One region of the Arthrobacter ramosus genome, then DNA from elsewhere that is predicted to be linked to it. Evidence: riboswitches for the same ligand, from Rfam matches in the RefSeq annotation. Region 1 holds a riboswitch; the other holds the start of a gene.
The links. A riboswitch is a leader RNA that binds a small molecule or an ion and turns the genes downstream of it on or off. The one in region 1 is predicted to bind S-adenosylmethionine.
Positions count from the first base shown of each region.

Region 2: it holds a riboswitch for S-adenosylmethionine, as region 1 does, so the genes downstream of both, ABD742_RS17740 (hypothetical protein) here and metX (homoserine O-acetyltransferase MetX) in region 1, are expected to answer to the same signal.

Region 1 is NZ_BAAAWN010000001.1:3,357,867-3,362,073, forward strand. Features, by position in the region: gene ABD742_RS15570 (SGNH/GDSL hydrolase family protein) at 1-579, shown strand, start outside; gene ABD742_RS15575 (hypothetical protein) at 647-1,057, shown strand; gene metX (homoserine O-acetyltransferase MetX) at 1,059-2,180, opposite strand; SAM riboswitch class IV at 2,194-2,309, opposite strand; gene ABD742_RS15585 (S8 family peptidase) at 2,545-4,207, shown strand, end outside.
Region 2 is NZ_BAAAWN010000001.1:3,847,391-3,851,597, reverse strand. Features, by position in the region: gene ABD742_RS17750 (VIT1/CCC1 transporter family protein) at 1-1,047, opposite strand, end outside; gene ABD742_RS17745 (hypothetical protein) at 1,316-1,504, shown strand; gene ABD742_RS17740 (hypothetical protein) at 1,543-1,857, opposite strand; SAM riboswitch class IV at 1,872-1,991, opposite strand; gene ABD742_RS17735 (sodium:solute symporter family protein) at 2,077-3,609, opposite strand; gene ABD742_RS17730 (helix-turn-helix domain-containing protein) at 3,913-4,207, shown strand, end outside.

The DNA of each region.
Region 1 (4,207 bases):
GACCTCAAGCCGGACCTTGTGAGCATCTCCGCAGGCGGCAACGACCTCATCCGTCCCGGCGGCGATCCCGACTCCTTGGCCGAGAAACTCGATGCCGCCGTGCAGACCCTGAGTTCCGACGGCGCCACCGTGGTTCTCTTCAACGGTCCGGACACCGTGTCATCAGTACTCGGCCGGATCCGCGGCAAGGTGGCCATCTACAACGAAAACCTCCGCACAGTGGCCACCCGCCACGATGCGGTGATCGCTGATATGTGGTCCCTGCGGCAACTCTCCAACTCCCAGATGTGGGACGAAGACCGCCTGCATTTCTCGCCGCTCGGCCATCACACCATCGCAGCAATGGTCCTCGATTCCCTCAATGTGCCGCACAACCTCGAACCGCTGTTCCCCAAACCGCTCCCCCAGCGCAGTTGGCGCGAAGCCCGCTCGGGCGACCTCGTATGGGCACGGGAGTATTTTGTCCCGTGGGTCATCCGCCGGATCCGGCACCAGTCCTCCGGCGACGGAATCCTGCCGAAACGCCCGACGCCGGGGCCCGTCTTCGGTCCTGCCGAGACCATCCTTCCCCGGAGCTGACCGGAAACCACGGGGTGGGTCACAGGGAGCGGGGCTAAGCTGGTGAAAGACCTAGGAGGCCTCCACCGTGAACAACTTGATCTTCTGGATCATCGTCTGCTCCTGGCTGATTCCCATGGGGATCCGCATGTACAACCGATCGCGCCAGCGCAGGCTCCGAGACTTCCTTCCGCAGAATTACCCCGGGCAGCCCTATCCGCCACAGAATTATCCCGTCGGATACCCGGAGCAACCCCCGGTAATCATCCCGGCTGAGCCGCAACCTCCGGTGGCGAGGCGCGCACCGCAGGCCGCTCCGCCGTCGTCGGCCGCTCCCCAGCCGAACAGCGCGCCCCAGCCGAACAGCGCGCCCCAGCCGAACAGTGCTCCCCAAGGCTACCGGGCACGGAAACTGGCCGAACTGGACCAGGAGTACAGCGACGGGAAAATCGCCATGGAGGACTACATGAAGCTCCGCCAGGAGATCATGAACGGCTGATTCAGCCGAAGAAGGCCTCTCGCAGCTGGGGACCGAGCTGTCCGATCTCGGTGAGGAACCCGTCGTGCCCGATCGGCGCCTCGATTACGTGAACCGGGACCTCTCCCGGCAAGGCCCTGGCCAGCTCGTGGGATTGTTCCGGGAAGTAGAGGCGGTCCGAGTCCACTGAGGCAACGAAGAACTTCGCTGTTGCCACGGACAGCGCATCCTCCAGGGAGCCCCGGCCGCGGGTGATGTCGTGGCTCATGAGGGCCTCGGTGATGGCGATGTAGCTGTTGGCGTCGAAGCGCTGGACCAGTTTGCTTCCCTGGTGGTCGAGGTAGCTCTCCACCTGGTAGCGGCCCCGGTCCCCCAACGCGGCAGCCTGAAGGGGTGTCTCGCCGCCCTGGGCGTTCCGGCCGAAGCGGAAGTCCAGTTCATCCGCCGAACGATAGGTGATGTGGGCGATCCGCCGGGCCAGGGCCAACCCCGCCTCGGGCGCGGCCTGGCCATAGTAGTCCCCGCTGTTGAAGTCGGCGTCCTGCCGGATGGCGAGCGTCTGGGCCTGCGCAAACGCGATCTGCTCGGCAGTGCTGTACGCCCCGATCGAAATCACGGCGCATCGTTTGACGCGGTCCGGATAGCTGACGGCCCATTCGAGTGCACGGGCACCACCCATGGACCCGCCCACGACGGTGTGCCAGCTGCGGATCCCCAAAGCGTCGGCCAGCCGGGCTTCGGCGACGGTGCTGTCCCGCAGGGTCACGAGCGGGAAGCGGGAACCCCACGGTCTGCCGTCAGGAGCGCACGACGACGGCCCGGTGCTGCCGTAGCAGCCTCCCACGATGTTGACGGAGACCACGAAGTAGCGGTCCGTGTCGATGGTGGCGCCGGGACCAACGAGTTGCTCCCACCAGCCTTCTTCATCGCTCTCGCCACGGGCCACATGGGTGCTGCCGGTCAGGGCGTGTTCCACCAGGACAGCGTTGGAGGCGTCTGCGTTGAGCCGCCCCCACGTCTCGTACGCGAGGACGACCTCCGGCAGGAAACCCCCGGCCTCCAGCTCGAGTCCGCCCACGGAAACATACTTGAGGGTTCCGTCCGGGGTACCGGAAAGGGGTATGGCTGTTGCAGCAATTGTCATTCGTTGGCACCTCACATCGCGCTTGCCCGCCGCCAATACAGCGAAGGGCCAGGTCTTCACCCGGGGCACCCCGCCGCGAATGGAGGGTTGCCGGCCAGCAAGCCGGGGCTGTCACTGGCACTCATGACCTATAGGAAGAGTCTAGGAAAACCGGACCCCTTCTGACGAAGATTATGACATCTTTGTGACACTCGGCCGCGTTTTGTTCACGAAGCAGGGCCTGCGGGCGTCGAAAATTGAAGAGACGGGTGATGCCTGTGTGACTGGAGATACAATTGGGCGCAGCAGTTTGCGTTTTCATTGCATCCGCCTTGTGCGCCCGTTCTTGCGGCCGCGGCCCTGCGTCACAGGAAGATTGAAGCTCGTGAAAAAGCCATTCGGCGTCGTTCCGATAGCCCTGTTCATGCTGGTATCAGGTTTCACTGTGGGAGTGCCGCTGCCGGCGCATGCCGACACCACTCCGGCAGCTGGCGAAGACCGGTACGTGGTCCACTACGCCGACGGCACGGACGTTGCCGGCAAGACCGCGGAGTTGCGCTCGCAAGGAGTCGCGGTGGACAAGACGTTCACGCATGCCGTGAAGGCCGCAGTCGTCACGGCGACGCCCGCCAAGGCCGCTGCGTTGGCGAAGTCGAGCCACGTTGTGTCCGTGGACCGGGATATGCCGGTGCGGATTTCCGACACCCAGGCACCAGCACCTTGGAACCTTGACCGGACCGATCAAAGGGCCCTCCCCCTGTCCGGGAGCTACACACCCCCTTCGAGCGGCGCCGGGGTTCCGATCTACGTGGTGGACAACGGGGTGCTTGGCACCCATACGGACTTCGGCGGCCGGGTAACCGCGGGGTGGAGTGCCTTCTCGGGGCAGCCTGCCAATGCTCCCTGCACCGACCCGGCAATGCCCGACGCCGGCCACGGGACGCACGTAGCAGGGATCGCGGCCGGCAGCACCTATGGCATGGCCAAGTCGGCAACCATTGTGCCGGTGCGGGTCCTTGGTTGTGACGGTACGGGATACTCCTCCGACGTCATAGCCGGCCTCGACTGGATAGTTCAGCAGCACCAGCCCGGCGAACCCGCCGTCGCCAACCTCAGCCTCTCCGGATCTGCGAACCAGAGCCTGGACGACGCTGTTCAGGGCGCGATCAATAGCGGCATTACCGTGACCCTGGCGGCTGGCAACTCCAGCACGGATGCGTGCACACTGTCCCCAAGCCGGGTTCCTGCCGCCCTCACGGTGGCCGCGAGCGATAGCTTCGACCGGCAGGCTTCCTTCTCCAACTACGGTTCCTGCGTCGACCTGTACGCACCAGGGGTCCAGATCACCTCAGATTGGCAGACGTCAAATACCGCAACGGCTGTCCTGAATGGAACCTCAATGGCCTCTCCCCATGTGGCAGGAGCTGCCGCGATGCTCCTCTCCATGCATCCATCGTGGAGCCCTGCGCAGGTCTCGGCAACGCTGACGGTCGGCTCAACGGCCGGAATAGTTCAGTTGACTGGGAACTGCATGCCAAACCGCCTGCTTTACGTCAGCGCTTCGCTCTTTTCTCCATCACAGGACCCTTTGGGCGGTTTTGCGGCTACGACCCCTTGCAGGCAGCTTGACACACGAGACGGGACCGGTGGTGTCAACGGGCCGGTCGCCCCCGGACAGACCATAAGTGTCAAGGTTGCCGGACGCGGCGGCCTCCCAGCTACCGGAGTTTCCGCTGTCGCAATGAACATCACGGTGGCCAACCCGACGTCGAATGGCTTCATCACCGCCTACGCAGGCGGAACCAATCGGCCGGCGACCTCGAACCTGAATTTTGCTCCCGGGCAGATCGTCCCGAATTTCGCGATCACGCCGGTCGGGTCCGACGGAACGATTTCCTTCACGAACAGCTCCAACGGCACGGTCCAACTCATCGCCGACATCACCGGCTACTACCTCACCGCTGGCGCATCACCCGCTCCCGGGACGTTCTCCGCCCAGGCTCCATTCCGGCAACTGGATACCCGGAACGGTGCCGGCGGCGTCACCG
Region 2 (4,207 bases), 490 kb from region 1:
GACGACGGCGCCGGTCGACAGAAGCGCGATGCCCACCAGCGTACCGGCCACAGCAAGCGCCGCGAAGCCCGTCATGCCGAAGATGAACGGCAGGATAGGCACGATGGCGCCCGAAGCGAAGAAGCAGAAGCTCGAGATCGCTGCGCCCCAGGCGGAGCCTACGGCCTCGTGCTCGTTCACGGTTTCTTCCACTTCGGGGTGGAGCGAGAGGCTGGGATCGCAGTCGCAGCTGTAGAGGCCCATGCGTTCTGCTGCGCGGTGTTCGGCGGCTTCCCGGGACATGCCCCGGGCCAGATACACGAGGACCAGCTCATTGTGCTCGATGTCCAGGGCCGGGGCTGCGGTCAGCGTGGCTTGGGTGGGTCGGGTGGCCTTGAGGAGCTCGAGCTGCGAGCGGACCGAGACATACTCGCCGGCACCCATGGACAGCGCGCCCGCCAAAAGGCCGGCGATACCGCTGAACAGGACCACGGCCGCGGGAACGCCCGTGGCCGCCATGCCCATCACGAGGGAAAGGTTGCTGACCAGGCCATCGTTGGCGCCGAATACGGCCGCGCGGAAGGTGCCGGACAACCTGTTGCGGCCGCGCGTCGCCAGGCCGCGGACTACTTCTTCGTGGATCTGTTCGTCGGCCGCCATGGCGCGGGTCGCTGCTGGATCCTTCGCGTAAGGCGAGCGGCCTTCAGCCCGTTGGGCGAGGGCCAACACGAACACTGATCCGAAGTTCCGGGCCAGGAAGCCGAGCATTTGGCTCCGGACCGAGGCCGCCTTCGGCATGCCGGCATGTTCGCCGAGGACCCTGAGCCAGTGCGCCTCATGGCGGCCCTCAGCCTCAGCGAGGGCCAAAAGGATTTCGCGTTCCTCGCCGTCCCGGCGCTGCGCCAGTTCGCGGTACACGGCGGCCTCGGCCCGCTCGTCCGCCAAGTACTGCCGCCAGCGCTTGATGTCCGACGACGACGGGGGAGTCTTGGTGGCTGCTGCGTCTTGCGATGGACTGCTCGAGTCCGAGGGATTGCCTGAATGCGAGGGTTTTGTGTGCGGTTGCACCGGGACTCCTGGGTTGCTGGGGCGGGCTTCATCGCCTCATTGCAGCTCCACTTTATCGCCAATTTCCGCGGCTTTTCGGCTGGCAATCCTTACTGGATATTTTAGGTGCACCTCAAAAACCGGGAGACTCGCGGGAGGCCTTGACCGCCGCAGGGGGCAGTGCTGGGATGGATGAACAGGGTCCACGAATTGGCGGGGTAGCGTGATGACCGGCTGCCTCATATGCCTGTGCGATGGGCTCAGCGGCACGTCGAACGGAGGTTGCACCATGGACAGCACCGAAACCCACGCCCGCCACCCCGACCGTCCCACGGTCGAGGCCGATCCCGCCTATGACTACAGCGAGGACCTGGCGGTGGAGGAAGACTGGGAGGACCAGCCCGAGGTTCTTGACGATGACGAACGGGTGGTTCCGCTCGATGCCGACGAACACCGTGAGTCCGAAGATATCGAATAGCCCCGGCTCGCTAAACCCGACGTGCTAAACCCTGGTAGCTAGAACGCGCTCAGGATGAAGTGCCTCTGCACGCCCGCCCGGTGCCCGGTTGCCGCCACCGTAAGGGTGAGTTTCCGTGTCGCGGGGAACCAGCGCGCGGGCTGGACTGCTTTTGAAAGCGCTTCGGTGATGAGCCGGGGCTCATGATGCCAATAGCGTTCCAGGTTTCCGTCCACCACGAACGTGATGGAGCCTTGGGAGAGGTCGACGCCGGGAATCACCCGGACGAACTCGTCCACCCGCCGGGGGCGGGGCAACAAGAGGGTGCCGGAGTGGGTGGTGCGGTCGGCTGTGGCGCCGTTTTCGAAAGGCATGGCCTTCTCCTGTGGAGTTGCTCTTGCCCGTTCGGTTGTCTCTGGTCCGAGCCGGGCCGCTTCTTCATCCGAACCACCCGTGAACATGGGGTTGGCGTGTGGCAAGTCGGAGCTTTGCACCACATCTCTTGAAGCTCTTCCTACTGTACATGCAGCAGCGGCGCCGCACCCTCCCAAGGAGAAGGTGCGGCGCCGCCGTTGTACTTGACTCTGTGAAGCTTAGTGGCTGGCCACCGGGTGGACTTCCAAGGGGAGTTCCTCCACGGCCGCCCCGGCAACGCGGCGGTCCCATGCTTCGCGGACGGCGGGCTCGGTTGGCGGCGTCAGGAGGGAGACCACAACGTAGACCAGGAGCGAGGCGCCGAGGCCCCAGTAGATGGGATCGTTGGCGTAGACGCCGTCTTCACTGGGGATGATTCCCGTGGCGTAAGCGATCAGCAGGCCCAGCGTCAGTATGGACCCGACCGCCATGGACCAAGCCGCGGCAATACCGGTGCCACGCTTCCAGACCAAGCCACCGAGGATAGCAACCAGCAGGCCGCCCACCAGGATGTCGTAGGCGATGGTCAGGGCCACGACGACGTCTTGCGCCGCCATGGAGATCAACACGGCCACGATGCCCAGGCCAAGGACCCAGTACCGGTTGGCCTTGACGTCGTGCTCGGGGTTTTCGGTGTCGTCGGTGTTGATCGTCTTGCCGAACCAGCTGGCCACGAACGGGACCACGTCGGCGCGGGCAACGGTGGCTGCGGCGATGAGGGCTCCGGAAGCGGTGGACATCATGGCCGCGACTGCCGCCGCCATGACGAGGCCGCCGATGCCGATCGGCAGGATGTGGGTGGCTACCTCGGCGTAGACAACGTCCTTGCCAAGGGCCTTGACGTCGATGTTGGGCAGGGCAACGCGGGCGGCAAGGCCGATCAAAGCGCCGGCGACGCCGTACAGGACGCAGTAGACACCGGCAGTGGCGCCGCCCCAACGGGCCACCTTGGGGGTCTTGGCAGTGAAGACGCGCTGCCAGATGTCCTGGCCGATCAGCAAGCCCAGGGTGTAGACCACGAAGTACGTGATGATCGTCTGGGCTCCGATGCCGTCCAACTGGAAGAAGCTGGCGTCAACACGGGCACGGATGCCGTCGAAGCCGCCTGCCGCGTTAAGGACGAACGGGAGCATGAGAAAGAAGATGCCCACCGTCTTGATGATGAACTGCACCTGGTCGGCGAGGGTGATGGACCACATGCCGCCGATGGTGGAGTAGACCAGGACGATGGCGCCGCCGACGGCGATGGCGAGCCAGCGCTCCCAGCCGAAGAGGACGACGAAGATGGTGGCGTAGGCGCCCGTGGACGTGGCGCACAACATAAGGGTGTAGGCCAGCATGACGATGCCGGAGGTCTGCGTGGCGCGCTGGCCGTAACGCAGGCTCAGCATCTGGGAGACCGTGTAGATCTTCAACCGCTGGATGGTGCCGGCGAAAAGCAGGCTCAGGAGGAGGACGCCCGAACCGATGGCGACTACCAGCCACATGCCGGATATGCCGAACTTGTAGCCGAGGCCGACGCCGCCAACCGTCGATGCGCCGCCGAGGACGACGGCGGCCATGGTGCCGGTGTAGAGCATCGGACCGAGGCGGCGCCCTGCCACCAGGAAGTCGCTGTTGTTCTTGGTGCGCGACTTGCCCCACCAGCCGAAGGCCAGCATGGCGAGCAAATACACCACCACGATCGCAATATTGATGAACGAAGAGTCCACGGTTGGCTCCTGAAAGTGATGCGCAGAGTTCCTGGGGATTCCGACGCCCGTCCGCTGGGTTTCGTTGCGGGTCGCGGAAGGTCTCTGCGCGGGTGATTGGGGAGAGTAGTCTGTGATGTATGCCTCACAAACAACACTTGTTGCCTATGAGGATACGTAGTGATGCGAGTAACAGTCAAGGCGCTGCTTTGCGGAGCGGACTCATCGGCGGACTTCTAGCTAGCCAAAGGCCCGGCCACGCGGGCGATCCGGCTACTATTGCTGCAATGACAGGGCCGCATAAACGGCCTGAAAGGTTCGTGAATGAAGGCTCTCCCCGTTGAACCGAGCAACGTCCCCGTTGCCATCGGTTCCAGAATCCGTGCCGCACGCCAATCGCAGCGGCTCACCATCGAGCAGGTTGCCGACGCCACCGGCCTGACCAAAGGGTTCCTGAGCCGTGTGGAGCGTGACCTGACATCGCCGTCGGTCGCTTCCCTTGTGACGCTTTGCCAAGTTCTTTCGGTGTCCATCGGGGACCTTTTTGCCGCGCCGGAGACCCATCTGACCCGGCGCGACGATGGGCCGCGGATTTCGCTCGGCGGCCAGGGAATCGTGG